One region of the Streptomyces sp. NPDC058632 genome, then DNA from elsewhere that is predicted to be linked to it. Evidence: riboswitches for the same ligand, from Rfam matches in the RefSeq annotation. Region 1 holds a riboswitch; each other region holds the start of a gene.
What was found. A riboswitch is a leader RNA that binds a small molecule or an ion and turns the genes downstream of it on or off. The one in region 1 is predicted to bind cobalamin.

Region 1 (6,944 bases):
CGGGCCGCGGCGCCTGAGAGGGACCCTCAGCCCTCCCGGCACCGCAGCCCGGAGCGACATCGGCCGCGGGGTGTGCGGTCCCGTTCGGCCGAGGGACGAGGATCCGGGGCAGTCAGGGCAGAGAGCTCCGGGTCCTCGATCCGCCTTCCTGTGCGGGGAAGGCAGGCTTGCGTGCGCTGCACTGTTACGCATTGTGGACTAGACCACTACCCGTGTCCATGTGTCGGAGACTGTTCGTTGTTGTCTTTTTTCGTGATCACGCGATCACGTGCTCACGCGACCATCGGGACAGCGATCGATCGGGACAACGGTCAAGCGGACATTCGGGCGTCCATCAGGCACCCTATCCCGCAGGAGTGGGCCGCGGGAACGGAATTCCGGGGTCATTTCGGCCGGCGGGCCGCGACCGCCCCGCCCCGGGGCGCCGAGGAGAGGCGGGACGGCGGACGCCCGCCGGAAGCGCCACCGCTCTTCGCCCCTTCACTCCCTCGCCCCGGCCGCCTGGGAGCGGGGCCCCCGCTCTGTTAGATTGAGATTGGTCTAAACCACATGGCCGCCCCGTGCCTCTCCGGGGCCGGTCCCAGTCGGGTCCCCTCCCAGATCGGCAGGCTCAGCGTGGAAGTTGTCATCGTCCGGGACGCCGAGGCCGGCGGCGCGCTCATCGCCGGGGCCATGGCGGATCTGCTGCGGCGCACCCCCGACGCCCTGCTCGGCGTGGCCACCGGCTCGACGCCCCTGCCCGTCTACGAGGCGCTGGCGGCCCAGGTGCGCTCCGCTGCCGTGGACACCTCCCGGGCGAGGATCGCCCAGCTCGACGAGTACGTGGGGCTGCCCGCCGATCACCCCGAGTCCTACCGTTCGGTGCTCCGGCGCGAGGTCCTGGAGCCGCTCGGCATCGGCATGGACGCCTTCATGGGCCCCGACGGCACGGCCGAGGACGTACAGGCCGCGTGCGAGGCGTACGACAGGGCACTGGCCGAGGCAGGCGGCGTCGACCTGCAGCTGCTCGGCATCGGGACGGACGGGCACATCGGGTTCAACGAGCCGTGCTCCTCGCTCGCCTCGCGCACCCGGATCAAGACGCTGACCGAGCAGACCCGGGTGGACAACGCGCGCTTCTTCGGCGACGACATCGGCCAGGTCCCGCACCACGTCATCACCCAGGGCATCGGCACCATCCTGGAGGCCCGCCACCTGGTCCTGCTCGCCACCGGTGAGGGCAAGGCCGACGCGGTCGCCGCGACCGTCGAGGGCCCGGTGGCCGCGGTGTGCCCGGCGTCCGCGCTGCAGCTGCACCCGCACGCCACGGTCGTCGTCGACGAGGCCGCCGCGACCGAACTCAAGCTCGCGGACTACTTCCGGCACACCTACGCCGGCAAGCCGGACTGGCAGGGAATCTGACCGGAACCCTCCGGCGCCCCTCGCCGCGTGCCGCGGCTCCCGGGCCGCCGCGCCCCCGGGCGGCCACGGTGGACTAGACCAACCCCGGGCCCGGCGGTATACAGGGAGGATCACGGAGCGTACGGGGAACATTCCCGGCCGCGGCCGTGCCACGATGTGAGCCGGGGCCGATGGCGTGTCGGTCGTTCGGCACTCGGAGCCGGGAAGGCAGAGCATGAGCACCGACGTCAGCAGTACGGAGAACGAGGGTGGGACTACGGTCCGTACGGCGCGCGTGCCCAAGTACTACCGGTTGAAGAAGCATCTGCTCGACATGACGGAAACGGCTCCTCCCGGTACGCCGGTCCCGCCCGAGCGCACCCTGGCGGCGGAGTTCGACACCTCGCGCACCACCGTCCGCCAGGCGCTCCAGGAGCTGGTGGTCGAGGGTCGCCTGGAGCGCATCCAGGGCAAGGGCACCTTCGTCGCCAAGCCCAAGGTCTCGCAGGCGCTGCAACTCACCTCGTACACCGAGGACATGCGCGCGCAGGGTCTGGAGCCCACCTCGCAGCTGCTGGACGTCGGCTACATCACCGCCGACGACGGGCTCGCCTCCCTGCTCGACATCACCCCCGGCGGGCGGGTGCTGCGCATCGAGCGGCTGCGCATGGCCAACGGCGAGCCGATGGCCATCGAGACCACCCACCTCAGCGCGAAGCGCTTCCCGGCCCTGCGCCGCAGCCTGGTCAAGTACACGTCCCTCTACACCGCCCTAGCCGAGGTGTACGACGTCCACCTGGCGGAGGCCGAGGAGACCATCGAGACCTCCCTGGCAACTCCGCGCGAGGCCGGCCTGCTCGGCACCGATGTGGGGCTGCCGATGCTGATGCTCTCCCGGCACTCGCTGGACCGGAGCGGGCAGCCGGTGGAGTGGGTGCGCTCGGTGTACCGGGGGGACCGGTACAAGTTCGTGGCCCGGCTGAAGCGCCCGCAGGACTGAGCCGTCGTGTCGGCCTTCCGTGGAGTTTAAGTACGCAATCCCCGCGAGGGGTTCCGCCCCGGTCCGGCGCTGATCTAGATTCTCTGCGCGTTACGCAGCGCAGGCGATCAGCGAAGGGACGGAGTCGTTCGATGTCGCAAGCCCCAGATTCCAGCAGAGGTCCGGTGGTGACGCCCGCGCGCGTCGTCATCGGCGTCTGTCTTGCAGCACCGTTCGTGGCCATGCTGTGGGTCGGTTCGTACGCGCGGACCGACCCCACCTTCATCGGCATCCCGTTCTTCTACTGGTACCAGATGCTGTGGGTGCTGATCTCCACCGCGCTGACGATGATCGCCTACAAGCTGTGGCGGCGTGACCAGCGTGACCGCGCGGTGGCGAAGGGCGGTGCGCAGCGATGAACGACGGCGTGAACGGCGTGGCGCTCGCCGTCTTCATCTTCTTCTTCGTCCTCGTCACGGCGATGGGTTTCCTGGCCGCCCGCTGGCGCAGGGCCGCGAACGAGCACAGCCTCGACGAATGGGGTCTGGGCGGACGGTCGTTCGGCACCTGGGTCACCTGGTTCCTGCTGGGCGGCGACCTGTACACCGCGTACACCTTCGTGGCCGTACCGGCGGCGATCTACGCGGCGGGCGCGGCGGGCTTCTTCGCCGTGCCGTACACCATCCTCGTCTACCCGCTGATCTTCACCTTCCTGCCCCGGCTGTGGTCGGTGTCGCACAAGCACGGCTATGTGACGACCTCCGACTTCGTGCGCGGCCGGTTCGGCTCGAAGGGGCTGTCGCTGGCGGTGGCACTCACCGGCATCCTGGCGACCATGCCGTACATCGCCCTCCAGCTGGTCGGTATCCAGGCCGTACTGGACGTGATGGGCGTCGGCGGCGGCGAGGACACCAACTGGTTCGTCAAGGACCTGCCGCTGCTGATCGCCTTCGGTGTGCTGGCGGCGTACACGTACTCGTCGGGTCTGCGGGCCCCGGCGCTGATCGCGTTCGTGAAGGACACACTGATCTACCTCGTGATCGCGGTGGCGATCATCTACATCCCGATCAAGCTGGGCGGCTTCGACGACATCTTCGCCAGGGCGAGCGAGGCGTACAGCGAGACCAACCCGGCCACCGGCGCGCCGCGCGGTGCGCTGGTGCCGGCCGAGGCGGGCCAGTGGACGTACGCCACGCTGGCGTTGGGCTCGGCGCTCGCGCTGTTCATGTACCCGCACTCGATCACCGCGACGCTGTCCTCGCGCAGCCGTGAGGTGATCCGCCGCAACACCACGATCCTGCCGCTGTACTCGCTGATGCTGGGCCTGCTGGCGCTGCTCGGCTTCATGGCGATCGCGGCCGGGGTCGATGTCAGCAACGGGCAGCTGGCGATCCCGCAGTTGTTCGAGAACATGTTCCCGGCCTGGTTCGCCGGCGTGGCCTTCGCGGCCATCGGCATCGGGGCGCTGGTGCCGGCGGCGATCATGTCGATCGCGGCCGCGAACCTGTTCACCCGCAACATCTACAGGGACTTCATCAAACCGGACGCGACGCCGGCGCAGGAGACCAAGGTCTCCAAGGTGGTCTCGCTGCTCGTGAAGGTGGGGGCGCTGGCCTTCGTCCTCACCATGGACAAGACCGTCGCCATCAACTTCCAGCTCCTTGGCGGCATCTGGATCCTGCAGACCTTCCCCGCCCTGGTGGGCGGCCTGTTCACCCGCTGGTTCCACCGCTGGGCGCTGCTCGCGGGCTGGGCGGTCGGCATGGTCTACGGCACGGTCGCGGCGTACGGGGTGGCCTCGCCGACGCAGAAGCACTTCGGCGGTTCGTCGCAGGAGATCCCGGGCATCGGCGAGATCGGCTACATCGGACTCACCGCCTTCGTGATCAACGCCCTGGTCACGATCGCCCTGACCTTCGTCCTGAGGGCGGTCAAGGCTCCCGAGGGCATCGACGAGACCCGGCCGCAGGACTACACGGCGGACGCGGGCGACCCGGAGGTCAGCACCGAGTTGCCGCTGGACGCGGCCGAAGCAGCCGACGTGGCCGTCGACGGAAAGCGCTGACAGGGGCCGACACGGCACGCGGGGACGGCAACGGGCAACGGGCCGCCGGAGAGATCCGGCGGCCCGTGGTCGTACCCGTGGGGCACACCCGGCCCATGGACGTCGCCCCCCGGCCGGTGGAGCCGTACGAGTTCGAGGAGCTCGGTGGGATCACCGCGCAGGCCTGTTTGCGCGACGGGCTGCTCGGCCTCGGGGAGAGCGACGCGTACCTCGGTGGGTTCAGGAACGTCGCCGAGCGGGCCGCGGCCGCCGGGGTACTGGTCGCCGTGGAGGGCTCCGGGGCGCGTCCCGGGGCGGCGGAGGCGGGCGGCGCGGGGAGTGTGCCGGGCGGGGCGACGTTCGTACCGGGCGCGGGCCACGGAGGGAGGCGTACGGATCGTGCCGCCCGCCTGTGAGCTGACGCTCTGACACCATCCGGTCCGGCACCGCAGTACTCCCTACGACACAAGATATGGGACTGCCTACAGTGTCCGGCACAAGATGTATGCTCATGCTCGCTGTCGCCGCAGGGGAATCCGGTGCGAATCCGGAACTGTCCCGCAACGGTGTACTTGTGCGTGTCCGCGTTTCCCGCGTGCCCGCACGGGCTTGAGTCCGAGGACCTGCCGACAGTGCACCCGGCCGTCCGGTCCGGGTGCCCGACGTCCGGGCCTCGCGGAATGGGCCGGTGGACGCGCGGCGCGTACGCGTGCCCGTGTGCTGCCCCCTGCCCTCGCCGAGGCCCCGCGCCGAGCGAGGGAGAGCCCCACGTGACCATCGCGCCAGCCGATCCTGCTTCAGCGGCCGACGTGAGCGACGGCCCCGGTGCCGCGCTGCTGCGGACCCTGACCGGGCTGACCGCAGACCTCCCCGACGCCGACCCCGGCCGGGTCGCCGCCGCCGCACTGCGCGGCCGGTCCGCGCGCGCGGACGAGACCGAGCTGCACGAGCTGGCCACCGAGGCGGCGGCCGGGCTCATCTCCGAGGATCCCGTCTACTCCCGGCTCGCCGCCCGGCTGCTGACCCTCGGCATCCGCGCCGAGGCCGCCTCGCAGGGGGTCACGTCGTTCACGTCGTCGATCGCGACCGGGCACCGCGAGGGCCTCGTCGCGGACCGGACCGCCGCGTTCGTCCTGGGGCACGCGGACCGGCTCGACGCGCTGATCGACCCGCAGGCCGACGACCGCTTCGGCTACTTCGGGCTGCGCACCCTGCACAGCCGTTATCTGCTGCGGCATCCGGTGACCCGCAAGGTCGTCGAGACGCCGCAGCACTTCCTGCTGCGGGTCGCCGCCGGCCTCGCGAAGGACGCCGGGAGCACGGAGGTCCGGCCGGTGGACGAAGTCGCCGCACTGTACGGCCTGATGAGCCGCCTGGAGTACCTTCCCTCCTCCCCCACCCTGTTCAACTCCGGTACCCGGCACCCCCAGATGTCGTCCTGCTACCTCCTCGACTCCCCGAAGGACGAGCTGGACTCCCTCTACGACCGCTACCACCAGGTGGCCCGCCTCTCCAAGCACGCCGGCGGCATCGGCCTGGCCTACTCCCGCGTCCGCTCACGGGGTTCACTGATCCGCGGCACCAACGGGCACTCCAACGGCATCGTCCCGTTCCTCAAGACCCTGGACGCCTCGGTCGCCGCCGTGAACCAGGGCGGCCGTCGCAAGGGCGCGGCGGCGGTCTACCTGGAGACCTGGCACTCCGACATCGAGGAGTTCCTGGAGCTGCGCGACAACACCGGTGAGGACGCCCGCCGTACGCACAACCTGAACCTCGCGCACTGGGTGCCGGACGAGTTCATGCGCCGGGTGAACGCCGACGCGCGGTGGTCGCTGTTCTCCCCGTCCGACGTCCCGGACCTGGTCGACCTGTGGGGCGAGGAGTTCGACACGGCCTACCGGGCCGCCGAGGACGCGGGCCTGGCACGCAGGACGATCCCCGCCCGGGAGCTGTACGGGCGCATGATGCGGACCCTCGCCCAGACCGGCAACGGCTGGATGACCTTCAAGGACGCCGCCAACCGCACCGCCAACCAGACCGCCGAGCCCGGCCACGTCGTCCACTCGTCCAACCTGTGCACGGAGATCCTCGAGGTCACCAGCGACGGGGAGACCGCGGTCTGCAACCTGGGCTCGGTCAACCTCGGCGCGCTCGTCGACCGGGACGCCGGTGACCTGGACTGGGTGCGGCTGGACGAGACCGTGCGCACGGCCGTCACCTTCCTCGACCGGGTCGTGGACATCAACTTCTACCCGACCGAGCAGGCGGGCCGCTCCAACGCGCGCTGGCGCCCGGTGGGGCTGGGCGTGATGGGCCTCCAGGACGTCTTCTTCGCCCTGCGCCTGCCCTTCGACTCGCCCCGCGCCCGGCGGCTCTCCACCCGGATCGCGGAGCGGATCATGCTCGCCGCGTACGAGGCCTCCGCCGACCTGGCCGAACGCGACGGCGCCCTGCCTGCCTGGGAGCACACACGGACCGCCCGGGGCGTGCTGCATCCCGACCACTACGACACCGAACTCGCCTGGCCCGAGCGGTGGTCGG
Region 2 (6,944 bases), on a different contig from region 1:
CGTCACGTCCACGCGGGTCGGGTTGCCGATCCGGTAGGAGACGCCGGCGGCGGCGCGGGCCGCCAGCAGATCGGTGTCGGCGGTCGACAACAACAACACTGTGCTCATGCGGGCGCTCCCGGTGGAATGAAAGGCAGTCCTTGCGGCGCGCCCGACTCGATGAGCCGCCAGAGCGCGTCCGTGTCCGCGTGCTGTTCGATCAGGTCGCCGAGCCGGTCGAGCTGCTCCTCGCGCAGCGCGGCGAACGAGGTGTCGGGGGCCGGCACGAAACGGCGCCCCGCGGCGGCGGCCACCTCGCGCAGGAAGGCCCGGCGGAAACCGTCCGACTCCAGCGAGCCGTGCCAGTGCGTGCCCCAGGTCTGCCCGACCCGGCAGCCGTCCAGGCCGTGTCCGCCGTCATCGGAGATGAACGCCGTCCCTCCCCGTACGTCGGCGACCCCGTGATGGATCTCGTAGCCCTCGACGGGCTCCCCGAGGGCCTCCCCGACGGGCCGCGCGAGCGTCTTCTCCCGCGCGAACCGGACCCGTACGGGCAGGATGCCGAGCCCGTCGACCCGGCCGGCGCGGCTCTCCACGTCGTCCTCGATGTGCTCGCCGAGTATCTGGAAGCCGCCGCAGATCCCGAGCACGGGCCGCCCCTCGGCCGCCCGCCGCGTCAGCGCGTGTGCGAGCCCGCGCTCCCGCAGCCACTGAAGCGCCCGTACGGTGCCGCGCGTGCCCGGTACCACCACGAGGTCGGCGTCGGCCAGTTCCTCGGGCCGGTCCACGAAGCGGACCACGACGCCCGGTTCGGCGGCCAGCGCGTCCACGTCCGTGAAGTTGGACATCAGCGGGACCGCGCACACGGCGACCCGCAGCACGTCCTCGCCGACCGGCGCGGCGACCGCGGACTCCCGCACGGCACCCCGCAGGGACACGGCCAGTCCGTCCTCCTCGTCGATGCCGAGCCCGTGACGGAAGGGCAGCACGCCGTACGTGCGCCGCCCGGTCAGACCGTGCAGCATGTCCAGGCCCGGCTCGAGGAGCGAGACATCGCCCCGGAACTTGTTCACCAGGAACCCGGCGACCAGTTCCTGGTCCTCGGGGGACAGCAGCGCGACGGTACCGAAGAAGGAGGCGAAGACACCGCCGCGGTCGATGTCGCCGACGACGAGGACGGGGAGCCCGGCGTTCCTGGCGATCCCCATGTTGACGATGTCGGTGCGCCGCAGATTGATCTCGGCCGGACTGCCTGCCCCTTCACAGATCACCGCGTCATACGTGCCCCGCAACTGCGCGAGACAGTCCAGCACCGTGCCCAGAAGCTGCTGTTGCCGCCCGCCGTGGTAGCCGCGCGCGCTCAGCTCACCGACCGCCCGGCCCAGCAGGACGACCTGGCTGCTCCGCTCCCCGCCGGGCTTGAGCAGCACCGGGTTCATCAGCGCGTGCGGTTCCACCCGGCAGGCCTGGGCCTGCATGGCCTGCGCCCGGCCGATCTCGGCGCCCTCCCGCGTCACGAACGAGTTCAGCGACATGTTCTGCGCCTTGAACGGCGCGACCCTGACGCCCTGCCGCACCAGCCACCGGCAGATCCCGGCGGTCACCACGCTCTTGCCGGCGTCCGACGTCGTACCGGCGACCAGCAGGCCCCCACCACTCATGACGTACATCCCTTCCCACGGTGCGCCGTCCGCACCACCGACCGGATCACCGCTCGTACCACGGGCCGCGCGACGGCGCCGGCACCGAGCGCCAGCCAGCCGACGCGGCGCGAGAGCCGTACCGCGCGGTCGATGTCCGCCACGGTCACGGCACGGCCACCGTCGTTGAGGACGGGCCGGTGCTCGACCCGCCCGGCGTAGGACAGAGTCCCGCCGAGCCGCACGCCGAGCGCACCCGCGAAGGACGCCTCCACGGGCCCGGCGTTGGGACTCGGATGCCTGGCGGCATCCGCGCGCCAGGCCCGCACGGCACCCCGCGGGTCCGGCCCGGCGGCCGAGGCGAGGACGGCGGTCAGCCGTGCCCCGGGCCACCCGGCGACGTCGTCGAGGCGCGCGGAGGCCCAGCCGTACCGCAGGTGGCGGGGGGACTTGTGGCCGACCATGGCGTCCAGGGTGTTGACGGCCCGGAACCCGAGCAGCCCCGGCACACCGGCGACGGCACCCCACACCAGGGCGCCCACCACGGCGTCGGAGGTGTTCTCGGCGACGGACTCCACGACCGCGCGGGCGATTCCGTCGGCGTCCAGTGCCTGCGGGTCCCGCCCGCACAGGTGCGGCAGCCGCGCCCGCGCCGCCGTCACGTCCCCGGACGCCAGGGCGCGCCCGATGGCGCGGGCCTCCCGGGCCAGCGACGTTCCTCCGACGACGGCCCAGGTGGCCGCGCCGGTCAGGGCGATGGAGGCGGCGGGGGAGGAGCGTACGCAGCGGGCGGCCAGGCTTCCCAGAGCGACGGCCCCGCCGACGCAGACGGCGGTGTGCAGCGCGCCGCGGCCCCGGTCGTCCCGCCACAGCATGTGCTCCACGGCAGCCGCGGCCCGCCCGAAGGCGGCGACCGGATGCCCTCGGCGGGGATCGCCGAGGAGCAGGTCGCCGAGGAGGCCGGCAGCGGCGCCGTACGCGAACGCGCGATCGGCACCCACGGGTTCAGCCGGTGGGGGATCCGGTGGGGGTGGCCGCCCCGAGCGGGGGCGGGGCGTCGCTGGTCGACCTGAACAGGCAGCCGGGCATGGCGATATGTCCTCACTCAGGGTGTCCACGCCCTGGTTCGACGAGACCGGCGGCGAGAGTTCCTGGCTCCCGGGGTGGTTCACCCCGGTGACAGTGGCGGGACCGCGCCGGAATCGCACCGGCTTCCTCTCCTGCCGCCCGTATTGGCTCCGGCAGTTCACCATGGTCCGGAAGAACCGTCAACTTGCCGTTGACCTGCGGGGCTGAAGTGTGCCGAGGCCCACAGGAGGTTTCGAAGGGTGAATGCCGGAGGGGTACGGGCACGGCGAACGGGCGGTACGGAGGCAACGCGCCCCGCACCGCCCGCCGGACGGACCGTCAGGCCATGATCAGGTAGATCCCGTACGCCACCGCCGCCACGCAGGCCGCGAAGCAGGCGTAGGCGCCGGTGACCGCGAGGCCCGCGGACTCGCCCCGGGCGGCAGCCCGTTCACGACGGGACAGGCCGGTGATGCCCAGGGTGAACAGGGCCACCAGGGCCACGGTGACCACGAGGCTGACGCCGAAGACGGAACCGAGGGCGGCCCAGTCGATCTCCATGGTGCTCTTCTTCCTTCGCGTCCTGCTGTGGGGTCAGACCGTGGTTTTGGCCGGAGGGGCCGTCGGGTCGGTGGGGGCCGGGACGGCGGCCGAGAGTTCGTCGCTCACGTGGCCCGCCGGCGGGGTGGCCACCGCGGCCATGGCCGCGGTCACGACGCCGCCCTGCTCCCCGTCGGTGTCGTCGGTGCCGTTCACGTTGGTGTGGTCGATGACCTCGCGCCGGGAGACCTTCCAGATCGCGGCGCTGGAGCCGATCAGGAAGACGGCGACGAGGGCGGTGCCCCAGCTGCCGAAGCCGCAGACCCACTCGGCGATCGCCGCGACCAGGGCCGCCGCCGGCAGCGTCAGACCCCAGGCGACGAACATCCGGGTGGCCGTCGACCAGCGGACCACGCCGCCCTTGCGGCCCAGGCCCGCACCCATCACCGAACCGGAGACGGAGTGCGTGGTGGACAGGGAGAAACCGAGGTGGGAGGAGGCCAGGATGACCGTCGCGGCGCTGGTCTGGGCGGCGAAGCCCTGCTGCGGCTGGAGGTCGGTCAGGCCCTTGCCCATGGTGCGGATGATGCGCCAGCCGCCGAGGTAGGTGCCCAGCGCGATGGCCACGCCCGCGGAGAGGATGACCCACAGCGGGGGGTCGGAGTCCGGGGCGAGGGTGCCGCCGGCGACCAGGGCCAGGGTGATGATGCCCATCGTCTTCTGGGCGTCGTTGGTGCCGTGGGCCAGGGAGACCAGACCGGCGGAGGCGATCTGTCCGGCCCGGTACCCCTTCTCGGAGGACTTGCTGCCGGCAGCCTTGCGGCCCAGGCGATAGGTCAGCCGGGTGGCGAACATCGCGGCCAGGCCGGCGACCAGCGGTGCGGCGATCGCGGGGATCAGCACCTTGGTGACCAGGACGTCGCCGTGCACCGCGCCGAAGCCCGCCGAGGCGACGGTGGCGCCGATCAGGCCGCCCATCAGGGCGTGCGAGGAACTGGACGGCAGGCCGACCAGCCAGGTCAGGAGGTTCCAGAGGATCGCGCCGACCAGTGCGGCGAAGATGACCTCGGGACGGATGCCGGCCTCGTCGACGAGGCCTTTGGAGATCGTGTTGGCGACCTCCACGGAGAGGAAGGCGCCCACCAGGTTGAGCACGGCGGACATCGCCACCGCCACCTTGGGCTTGAGAGCACCGGTCGAAATGGTCGTCGCCATCGCGTTCGCGGTGTCGTGGAAACCGTTCGTGAAATCAAACGCGAGTGCGGTTACCACCACAATCGCGAGGATCAGCGAGAAGCTTTCCATTTACCCAGGCAATCGTTCGAAGTCATTGGCACGTTGAAGGTAGGTAACCTGGATGAACGGAAGATGAACTGGGATGGGCATTGGGGTGACCGTGATGGAGCTGACTGCTCCATGGTCGGTCAAGGCGGTCGCGGGCGGGCAGCCGGGGGAGGGCGGGGACGGGCGGGAACCGAAGAAACGCCGTTGAAGAGATTTCGGTCACCCGGCAGGATCACGGCATGGCTGAGCGACAGGTCGACCGGCGGGGCGCGCAGGAGCGGGCGGCGAGCGACGGGGAGGCCCGCGCCTGGACCGCCCTCGTAGGGGCGGCCCGCCGGACCGTCGCGGACGGGCTCGTCGTCGGGACCTCCGGCAACGTCTCGCTGCGGGTGGGGGAGACCGTGCTGGTCACACCGTCGGGCGTGCCCTACGACCGGCTGACCCCGGACGACGTCACCGGCGTCGACCTCACCGGCCGGCAGGTCCTCGGCACCCTGGTCCCGACCAGCGAGCTGCCCCTGCACCTCGCGGTGTACCGCACGACCGGCGCCCGCGCGGTGGTGCACACCCACGCCGTGCACGCGACGGCCGTCTCCACGCTCGTCGACGAACTCCCGCTGATCCACTACATGGCCGCCGCGCTCGGCGGACCCGTACGGGTGGCCCCGTACGCGACCTACGGCACCGACGAGCTGGCCGAGAACATGCTGCGCGCCATCGAGGACCGCACCGGCTGCCTCCTCCAGAACCACGGCACCGTCACCTACGGCACGACCCTCGACCAGGCCTACGACCGCACCGCCCAGCTGGAGTGGATGTGCCGGCTCTGGCTGACCGCCTCGTCCGTCCCCGGCCGCTCCCCGAACCTCCTGTCGACCGACCGGCTCGCAGAGGTCACGGACCGCCTGCAGAGCTACGGCCAGCACGGCTGACCGGCTGGATCGTCCACGGGCTCACGGGCAGCGCGGCCGGCCTGCCCGATGCCGGAGGGCGGCGGTGTGCCGCCCGGAGCGACCGGCCGACGCCGGTGGCGGCCCCCGGCGTAGCGTCCATCGACCGAGTCCCCGGCAGCTCGGCCCCGTGCAGCCGCCGGGGTGGCCGGGCGGCCGGTCCGCCGGGACACTGGGTGGGTGCGTACTGTCAGAGCGACGGCCGCTGCCGTCACCGCCGTGATAGGGGCCTCCGTCGCCGCGGTGGCGGTCGGCCGGCTTGCCAGCGACGCCGCCCTCAAGGCGCCGCCGGGCAGACCCCTGCCCACCGAGCCCCGGCTCACCGTGCACGGCATCGCCACCGGACAGGTCACCCTCACCCGGCACCTCGCCGCGCTGCGGCCCGGCCGCTACGGCCTCGCCGGTGACGGCGCGCACGCGGTCGTCGGACCCGTCCTGGACGGTGTTCCGTCCTCCGCCGACACCGTCGTACGCCGGGTCGAACGCGTCGTACGGGGCACCCTCGAGCCCGGCGACCGGGTCTGGCTCACCCCGAACCTCTACGTCGGCGACCCGGGGACGGCCCTGGGCCTGGACCACACCGACGTCGACGTCCCCGGTGAACTCGGCCCGCTCCCCGCCTGGTTCGTGCCGGGCGTCCGGGACACCTGGGTGCTGGCGGTGCACGGCCTCGGCACCACCCGGGAACACACCATGAACCTCATGGAGTTCCTGCACCGGCACCACTTCCCGGTGCTCGCCCTCGCCTACCGGGGAGACCAGGGCGCACCGCGCTCGCCCGACGGCCTCAACCACCTCGGCGAGACCGAGTGGCGCGACCTCGACGCGGCGATCCGGTACGCGGTGGACGCCGGCGCCCGGCAGGTCGTCCTGCTCGGCTGGTCCACCGGCGCGACCATGGCGCTGCGCGCCGCCGCCCGCTCCGGGCTGCGCGACCACGTCGCCGGGCTGGTCCTCGACTCCCCGGTGCTCAGCTGGGAATCGACACTCCGGGCCCTCGCCGCCGCCCGCCGTACGCCCGGCGCGCTGCTGCCGCTGGCGGTCCGCGCCGCCCAGGGCCGCACCGGCCGCCATGGCGACCACCTCGGCCACCATCACGGTGGTCGTCACCCCGGCACCACAGGGCCGGAGCGCGTCGGCATCCCCGCCCTGATCGTCCACGGCCCCGGCGACACGGTGGCCCCCTGGCTGCCCTCCCGTCGCCTGGCCGCCGCCCAGCCCAACACGGTCACCCTGCACACGGTCGACAACGCTCCGCACGGCGCCATGTGGAACGCCGACCCGCACACCTACGAAGAGGCGCTGCGACGCTTCCTCACCCCTTTCATGTGACCGCCGCGCACCGCGCCGGCCACCCCGGCGGCGGCCCGCGGGACAGCCGTGACCACCGGTTCCACGGGCCGCCGCCGGGGACTCCGCTCCGCCGCGTGTCCCCGGCCCGTCCCGGCGTGTTTCCTTCCGCCGACCGCCCGTGCGCCCCGGT
Region 3 (6,944 bases), on a different contig from region 1:
GGTGAAGGAGGTGTTCACGAACAGCATGCGCCGCCCGGTCTCGGGGTGGGTGCGCACGACCGGGTGTTCCACGGGCGGGAACCGGTCCTGATGGGGGATCAGCCGCTCGGGCCCGTAGAACCTGGCGAAGCCGGGGATGAAGTCGTGCACGGCCCGGGCCCCCTCGATACGGTCCTTCACCTCCTGGGGAAGGTTGTCGTAGGCGGCCGCCATGTCCGCCCACATGGTGTCCCCGCCGAACGGGGGCACCTCGCGCACCTGGAGGACGGCGCCGAGCGCGGGCCGCTCCCGGAAGGTGACGTCGGCGTGCCAGACGTTCTCGTAGGTCGGGGTGGCCGAGTCCCGCTTGTCGAAGCGGACGACGTCCTCGGTGGAACCGGTGGCGAGCAGCGGGTTCGTCTCCAGTTCGCCCCAGTGGCCCGCGAAGGCGCGCTGCTGGTCGGAGGTGAGGTGCTGGGCGCGGAAGAACAGCACCTTCCACTCCAGCAGAGCCCGGTTGAGTTCTTCGCGAAGCGCGGGGTCGAGCGGGCGTGAGAGGTCGACGCCCTTGATCTCGGCGCCGATCGTGCGTGCCTGCGGGACGACGTCGAACCGTTCGTAGGGGCGTTCCTCCCACCCTTCGGGCAGTCGGCGCAGCGTGCGCCGCCCCTCGTGCATCCCGTCCTGCGGGATGCGCGCTTCGCGCAGGCCTACGGCCGGATCAGCATGCGTGACGGTCATGAAGTGCTCCTTCTCGTGTCTGCTTCGCCACGGTGTCCGGCGTCCGCGGGAGGCAGGGGTGCGGGCGGGCCGAAAGCTGCCGGGACGGCCGGGCGCAAGGGTGTCCGGAGCGTCCGCCGGGAAGACGGAGGCGCGGTCCGGATTCAGGGTCGGGGTGCGTCGAGCCTGCGGCTCGAAGGCAGCCGGTTATCGACCGGAGCGTTCACAACCGATTCGGTCCGGGACGCGCAGAGGCCCCGTCATCGTGTTGAACCGGTGTGTGGTCACGGCACTGATTGTGGGATCTCCGCCCTCCTCTGTCAACGGGGGTCACAGGGGGGCGGCGGCGGACGCGTGGAGGCCGGGCGTCACCCGAACCTCCCGGCGCAGCAGTGCGGCCGGCCGCCGGAGCCGGTCCTGTCACGGTCCGTCCCGGCCGGCCAGGCAGCAGTCACCGCACTTCGAGCCGTTCGGCGCACGGTAGTAGAGGCAGCAACTGCGGCGTCGGAACGTGAGATCCGGTCCGGTGATCATTCCCGTACCCGCAAGTCGTCCGGTACCCAGCAACCCGGCCGTGAGGCCGGTGAGCGGTTCGCGCAGTCCGGGGCGGGCCCCCAACAGGGCGTGGGCCGCCCCGACGAGTGCGGAGGCGGCGTTCCCGTCCAGCAGGCGCGGAGCGATCCTGACGCGGAGTCCGGCCGCGAGCCCCCGCAGATGGCCCATCACCTGCTCGTTCAGGGCGAGAGCGGGTTCGGGCAACCGCTCGGTGTACCAGCCGGCGGGGCGGGGCAGGCGGAGGGCCGGCCCGTCGTCGGCACGCTGCAACTCCGTCAGGTCCAGGACGATCCCGTGCAGCAGCGCGCAAGCGAGGGCGGGGGACCACAGGCGTGCCGCGTGTCCGAGGTGGGCGATGGACACACCGGTCCGCGGTTCGCGGGTGTGGTGCCGGTGCGCCACGGCCTCGGCCAGGTCGGTGAAGCCCTTCGCATAGGAGTGGTCGAGCGGATGCCAGCCCTCGTCCCGGCCACCGACGTGCATGACGAAGAAACCTCCGAGGGCCGCCACGTCCCGGAGCGCCGCAGCGACGGCCCCGGCGGACGCCCGAGCATGTTCGGTCATGTCGGGGCGCCTCCTTTCCGGCGGATGTACCGACGCGGATCGATGAGTGGGTGGGCGCGGTCTCAGGAAGCCGTACGCCGCCGCGGTGGCGTGATGGCGTACAGGTCGAGGATGTCCGGTCGGGGCACTACGCCGGGTCCGCCGGCACGTGCCCAGGCGGCGATGTCCTCGGTGGCGTCCGGGTCGTTGACCAGTCCGAGCCAGACGGGCCGGGCGCCGGCAGCCCGGCCCGCCGCGGAGGGCTGGACGACGATGACGTTGGCCTGGTCGCACACGTCCAGGCACGCGGACACCCGCACAGGTACCTCCGCGCGCAGGCGCGCTGTCTGCGCCGCGTGGTCGACACCGATCACTTTCGGGCTGCCACAGCAGCAGTCCCTGCACACGACCACCCGGCAGGGCACTGGGGCGGGCTCCGAGGTCGCGACGTCGACGGACGTCGTTTCGGCCGGGCGCGCGTCGGCGGGCATGCGGCATCGTTCCTCTCTCCGGGGAGATCCGCCCCGGGGATGCGTCGAGGAGGCGACCGTGTGAGTCTCCTGGCTCCCGGGTCGATGCTCGCTCCGCGCCTTCCCACCCTGGTGCGGGCAGTGGTCGTGTGCGGGGCTCGCTCGCCGATCACAGTGGCGGGACCGCGCCGGATTCACACCGGCTTCCTCGTTCCGCCGTCGCCCTGTCGCCGGCCATCATTCCATTGCGCGGGCCCTCGCACCACGGTGGCCTCTGCCCCCGCCCGGAGGTGACCGGCCGGGCGGACAGGGCGTACGCGGACGGGAACGTCATTCCGCCTCCTGGACGTGCGGTGCCGTCGCGGGCGGCTCGGCCGGACGGTCCCGTCCTCCGTCGCGGCCGGACACCACGACGGCGAGGAGCCCGACGACGACCGCCCCGGCCGCGAGCCGTCCACCCGCCCGCGCCGCCCAGGCCGGCCAGGTCACACCCGTACGTCCCCCGGGCGCGCCCAGCCGCCCGGCCCTGCGGGCCGGCCGCAGCAACCGGAGCAACAGGAGCACCGCGACCGGCAGTTGCAGCAGCCAGAGCACGGTGCGCGGCCACTCCCCGTACCAGACGTTGGTCCCGTACAGCAGCGTGTGCCACACGCTCAGCACGTACACGACGATGACGAACCGGTGCAGCCGTCGCCAGGCGTTCGCTCCGATGCGGTGCCGGACGTAGAACAACAGGCCCAGGGGGATCGCCAGATACAGGGCGCCCTGACCGAGCGGGATGGCGACCCTGCCGGTCCCGGAGTCGTACCAGCCCGGCACGAAGCTGTCCGCGAAGCCCGCCCACAGCCGCTCGGCCCAGCCCGAATCCGCCTCGTAGCGGACGAGTTCCGCCGCGAACATCAGCGCGTGCGCGAGCATCAGGGCCATCGTGGTCAGGCTCGTGGTGCGGTGCCAGCGTTCCAGTACCCGTCGGGAGACCGGCAGCCGGGCGGGACGCGGCCCCGACAGCAGCAGTCCGAGCATCACCGTGCCCCACGCCCACAGCAGGCCCGACCACCCGAACGCCTGGCTGAGCAGATACATCCAGTAGGTACCGGGATCGGCCATGAACGGCATGACCGCGACCGTGTCGGAATCGCCCGAGTCCACGCGCGCGTACAGGAACACGAACACGGCCACCGTGACCACCACCGCCGCGGTGGCGTCGGGCAGAGCCGAGCGCAGATCGCCCCGCAGGGCGACACGGTCGGCGGGCGGGCGTTCTCGTCCCGGCCGGGAGGCTGTCCCGTCTTCGTCCGGACTCGCGTCTGACAGCATCAAGGGCCTCCCGGGCGCTGGCACCGCAGGGATGGTGCACGTGTGTCGTGGGGCAACCAGTCTGGCTGAGGGGACGACAAGTCACCGATACCCGATCCAGCCAGAGCCCGGAGCGATGACGAGGGCCGGCAGCTCACCGATCCGCTGCGGCCGCCGTTCCCGACTTCCCACCGGGTCCAGTGGGTACTGCGGATCCGCCGTCGCCGCACAGCCCGCGCGCGGCCGCCGGGCTTCCCCGCCCCGGCTGTCGCACCACTCTCATTCAGGACAACCGCCGATCCCCCACTGTCGCCGGGGCACCGGCGCCTCTACGCTGATCCACGCAGCCGGTTCGCGCCGCCCGTCCGCCTGGACGTCCGGTGGCGCGACGCAAGAGGGAACCCGGTGGGAATCCGGGACTGTCCCGCAGCGGTGAGTGGGAACGAACGCCGTCAAACGACACTGGGCCCGTGCCAGGGCCTGGGAAGCGACGGCCGGTAGGTGTCCGCGGATGTCCGGCGGGCGCGCCCACGAGTCCGAAGACCTGCCGCTGCGCCCGTGCGTCATGCGCGGGCTGTGCACGGTGACCTCGTGGGCTGGGTCGGCGGTACGGACGGTCGTAGGGCTTGCGTGTGACCGCGCCTCCTTCCCTTGCGGTGTACAGGACTCGGGACGGAGGAGAACGCGTGCGTGACCCAGCGAGCGCTCATCGGCTGTGCCGGTTCACGGCCGCCTCTTCGCCCAGTGGGCCGGAACGGGTCGTGCCGGCCCCGGCCGCACGCGACCGAAAGGGACAGGGGCCGCCGGAGCGCGGCACCCTGTCCGGTGTCTGCCACGGCACCCTGGGCGAGCTGTACCAGGGGCCGTTGCGGGCAGGCGCCGATCCGGACATCGCGGTGGTGTCCTTTCCCGTGAACCGCCATTCCTGGGTGTACTTCACCCCGGGGACTGCGGCCGGTCCGCCGCAGCCACCACCGCTCGGCGAGAAGGCGGTGGCCGCGACCCGGCTCTTCCTGGAGCACTACGGCCTCACCCTGCCGCCGGGCGAGTGGAGCGCGCACTCCGATCTGCGGGTGGGCGTGGGAATGGCCAGTTCGACCGCGGACATCGTGGCCACCCTGCGCTGCCTTTTCCACATCTTCTCTCTGTCCTGTGACATGGACGTGGTGCTCGGGATCCTGGCGGCGATCGAACGCACCGACAGCGTCTTCCTCGACGAGTTCGCGCTGCACCTCAGCGGCCGGCACCGGGTGGTGAGGAGGCTGGGCACGGACGTCGGCTTCCACACCGCCTTCGTCACCGAGCCCGGCACCGTGGACACCCATGCCGTCACCGGACGGCTGCTCGAGCACTACCGGCGGCGCGGGGAGGAGTACGAGCGGTGTCTGACCGATCTCCTCAAGGGCTTCGCCTCAGGCGACTCGGCCGCCGTCGCCCGTGCCGCGACCGTCAGCGCCACGTTGTCCCAGGAGGTGCTGCCCAAGGCGGCTTTCGGCAGCCTCCTCGCCCGCCGCGAGCGGTTCGGCGCCGACGGGATCTTCGTCGCGCACACCGGCTGTCTGATCGGCTACCTCTTCACCCGGCGCCTGGACCCCGACGTCAAGTCCGAACTGTCCGCGTTCTTCCACTCGCTCGGCCACCAGTGCTCATTCGCCCAAGGAGGCTACGGGTGATCCACCCCCACATCGCCGACGCCCTGAAGGTTCCGGACCTGGTGCGACTCACCGACGGAGTGGTCCTGCTCCGGTTCGAGTCCATGAAGATCTACTCGGCGCTCACCGCCGTGCGTCATCTGCTCGAGAGGGGCACGGTCCGACCGGGACAGACCCTGATCGACAGCTCCAGCGGCATCTACGCCTACGCACTGGCGCTGGCCTGCCACCGGTACGGCATGCGGTGTCACATCATCGCGTCCACCACCGTCGACGCCACCACACTCGCCCAGCTGGAGGTTCTCGGCGCCACCGTCGAACAGGTCCGGCCCTCGCGGAATCTCGGACTCGACCAGGAGCTCCGGGTGCGCCGGGTGCGCGAGATGCTCGCCGGGCGTCCCGACTGCCACTGGATGCGCCAGTACCACGACGACGTCCACTACCTCGGCTACCACGAGGTCGCCGACCGGATCGCGGCAGCGTTTCCGGGCACCGCACTGACCGTGGTCGGCGGGGTGGGGTCGGGGGCATCGACGGGCGGTATCGTGGAACGTCTGCGGGTCATGGACCCCTTTGTGCGGCTGGTGGGCGTCCAGCCCTTCGGCAGCGTCACCTTCGGCAGCCAGGACCACCACGACCCCGAAGCGATCATCGCCGGCATCGGGTCGTCCATCGTCTTCGACAACGTCCGCCACCACCTCTACGACACCGTGCACTGGCTGGACTTCACCCACGCGATGTCCGGCACGGTCGCCCTGCTGCGCGAGCACGCGGTCTTCGCCGGACTGTCCACCGGCGCCGGTTACCTGGCCGCGATGTACGAGGCCCGCCGCCATCCCGACCGGCTGCACCTGGTCGTCGGCGCCGACACCGGACACCGTTACGTCGAGCGCGTCTTCGCCCGGCACAGGGAGGCCCAGGACCCCGCCGCGCTGAAACCCGCGGAGGTCCGCGCCCCGGAGGAGATGACCATGCCCTGGTCGAGGATGACGTGGCAGCGCACCGCCTGCCCGGCACGCTGGAAGGAGCGGGCCGTATGACCGTGGTCTGCCTGGAGTCACTGACCTTCGGTCTCGGACACCTGGTACGCGCGGCCGGCACACTCGGCGAGCGCCTGCTGCTGCTGACCCGCGACCCCTCCTTCTACGCGTACGAGCTGGACCGGCTGCCCGCCGGCTCCCTCGACGTCGTCGAGACCGACACCTTCGACGTGGAGCGGGTGGCCGGTCTGCTGCACCGGACCCGGGATCTGCGCGGTCTGATCAGCTCCACCGACACCTGGACCCTGGTCGGAGCCGACCTCACCGCCCGCTTCGGCCTGCCCGGCCTCGACCCCGCCGTCCTGCGGCTGGCCCGGGACAAGGCCGCCGTACGCAACCGGTTGCACGAAGCCGGTCTCACACGCGGACGAGCCGTCGAGACCACCGGCTCCGCGGCCGACACACGGGAACTGCTGCTCAAGGAGGTCGGACTGCCCGCGGTCCTCAAGGACACCGCGGGCACCGGAAGCCAGAACGTCTGGCTGACCCGGAACCCGGGGGAACTGGACGCCGCCCTGGGCGAGGCGGCCGGGCGGCACCTGAAGGGCCGGCTGTTCGCCGAGCCCTACTTCAGTGGCCCGGTGTACAGCGCCGAAACCCTCACCTGGGCGGGCCGCACCCGCCTGCTCGGTGTCGCCAGCAGACTCATGTCACCGGAGCCGCACTTCCGTGAGGAGATCACCGCCTTT

Region 2: another riboswitch for cobalamin. It lies ahead of ACFWVE_RS26265 (cobalamin biosynthesis protein); the one in region 1 lies ahead of ACFWVE_RS17885 (ribonucleoside-diphosphate reductase subunit alpha).
Region 3: another riboswitch for cobalamin. It lies ahead of ACFWVE_RS11710 (hypothetical protein); the one in region 1 lies ahead of ACFWVE_RS17885 (ribonucleoside-diphosphate reductase subunit alpha).

Annotation. Positions count from the first base shown of each region.
Region 1 covers NZ_JBHXQZ010000042.1:5,886-12,829, reverse strand. The annotation lists gene nagB (glucosamine-6-phosphate deaminase) at 616-1,401, shown strand; gene ACFWVE_RS17905 (GntR family transcriptional regulator) at 1,616-2,380, shown strand; gene ACFWVE_RS17900 (DUF3311 domain-containing protein) at 2,512-2,778, shown strand; gene mctP (monocarboxylate uptake permease MctP) at 2,775-4,424, shown strand; gene ACFWVE_RS17890 (hypothetical protein) at 4,520-4,819, shown strand; cobalamin riboswitch at 4,879-5,049, shown strand; gene ACFWVE_RS17885 (ribonucleoside-diphosphate reductase subunit alpha) at 5,174-6,944, shown strand, end outside.
Region 2 covers NZ_JBHXQZ010000080.1:7,185-14,128, forward strand. The annotation lists gene cobN (cobaltochelatase subunit CobN) at 1-108, opposite strand, end outside; gene ACFWVE_RS26260 (cobyric acid synthase) at 105-1,640, opposite strand; gene ACFWVE_RS26265 (cobalamin biosynthesis protein) at 1,637-2,620, opposite strand; cobalamin riboswitch at 2,742-2,904, opposite strand; gene ACFWVE_RS26270 (hypothetical protein) at 3,027-3,248, opposite strand; gene ACFWVE_RS26275 (anion permease) at 3,282-4,532, opposite strand; gene ACFWVE_RS26280 (class II aldolase/adducin family protein) at 4,751-5,443, shown strand; gene ACFWVE_RS26285 (alpha/beta hydrolase) at 5,642-6,793, shown strand.
Region 3 covers NZ_JBHXQZ010000023.1:51,767-58,710, reverse strand. The annotation lists gene ACFWVE_RS11730 (TauD/TfdA dioxygenase family protein) at 1-720, opposite strand, end outside; gene ACFWVE_RS11725 ((2Fe-2S)-binding protein) at 1,120-1,818, opposite strand; gene ACFWVE_RS11720 ((2Fe-2S) ferredoxin domain-containing protein) at 1,881-2,222, opposite strand; cobalamin riboswitch at 2,351-2,480, opposite strand; gene ACFWVE_RS11715 (ferric reductase-like transmembrane domain-containing protein) at 2,598-3,584, opposite strand; cobalamin riboswitch at 3,928-4,130, shown strand; gene ACFWVE_RS11710 (hypothetical protein) at 4,250-5,236, shown strand; gene ACFWVE_RS11705 (cysteine synthase family protein) at 5,233-6,255, shown strand; gene ACFWVE_RS11700 (ATP-grasp domain-containing protein) at 6,252-6,944, shown strand, end outside.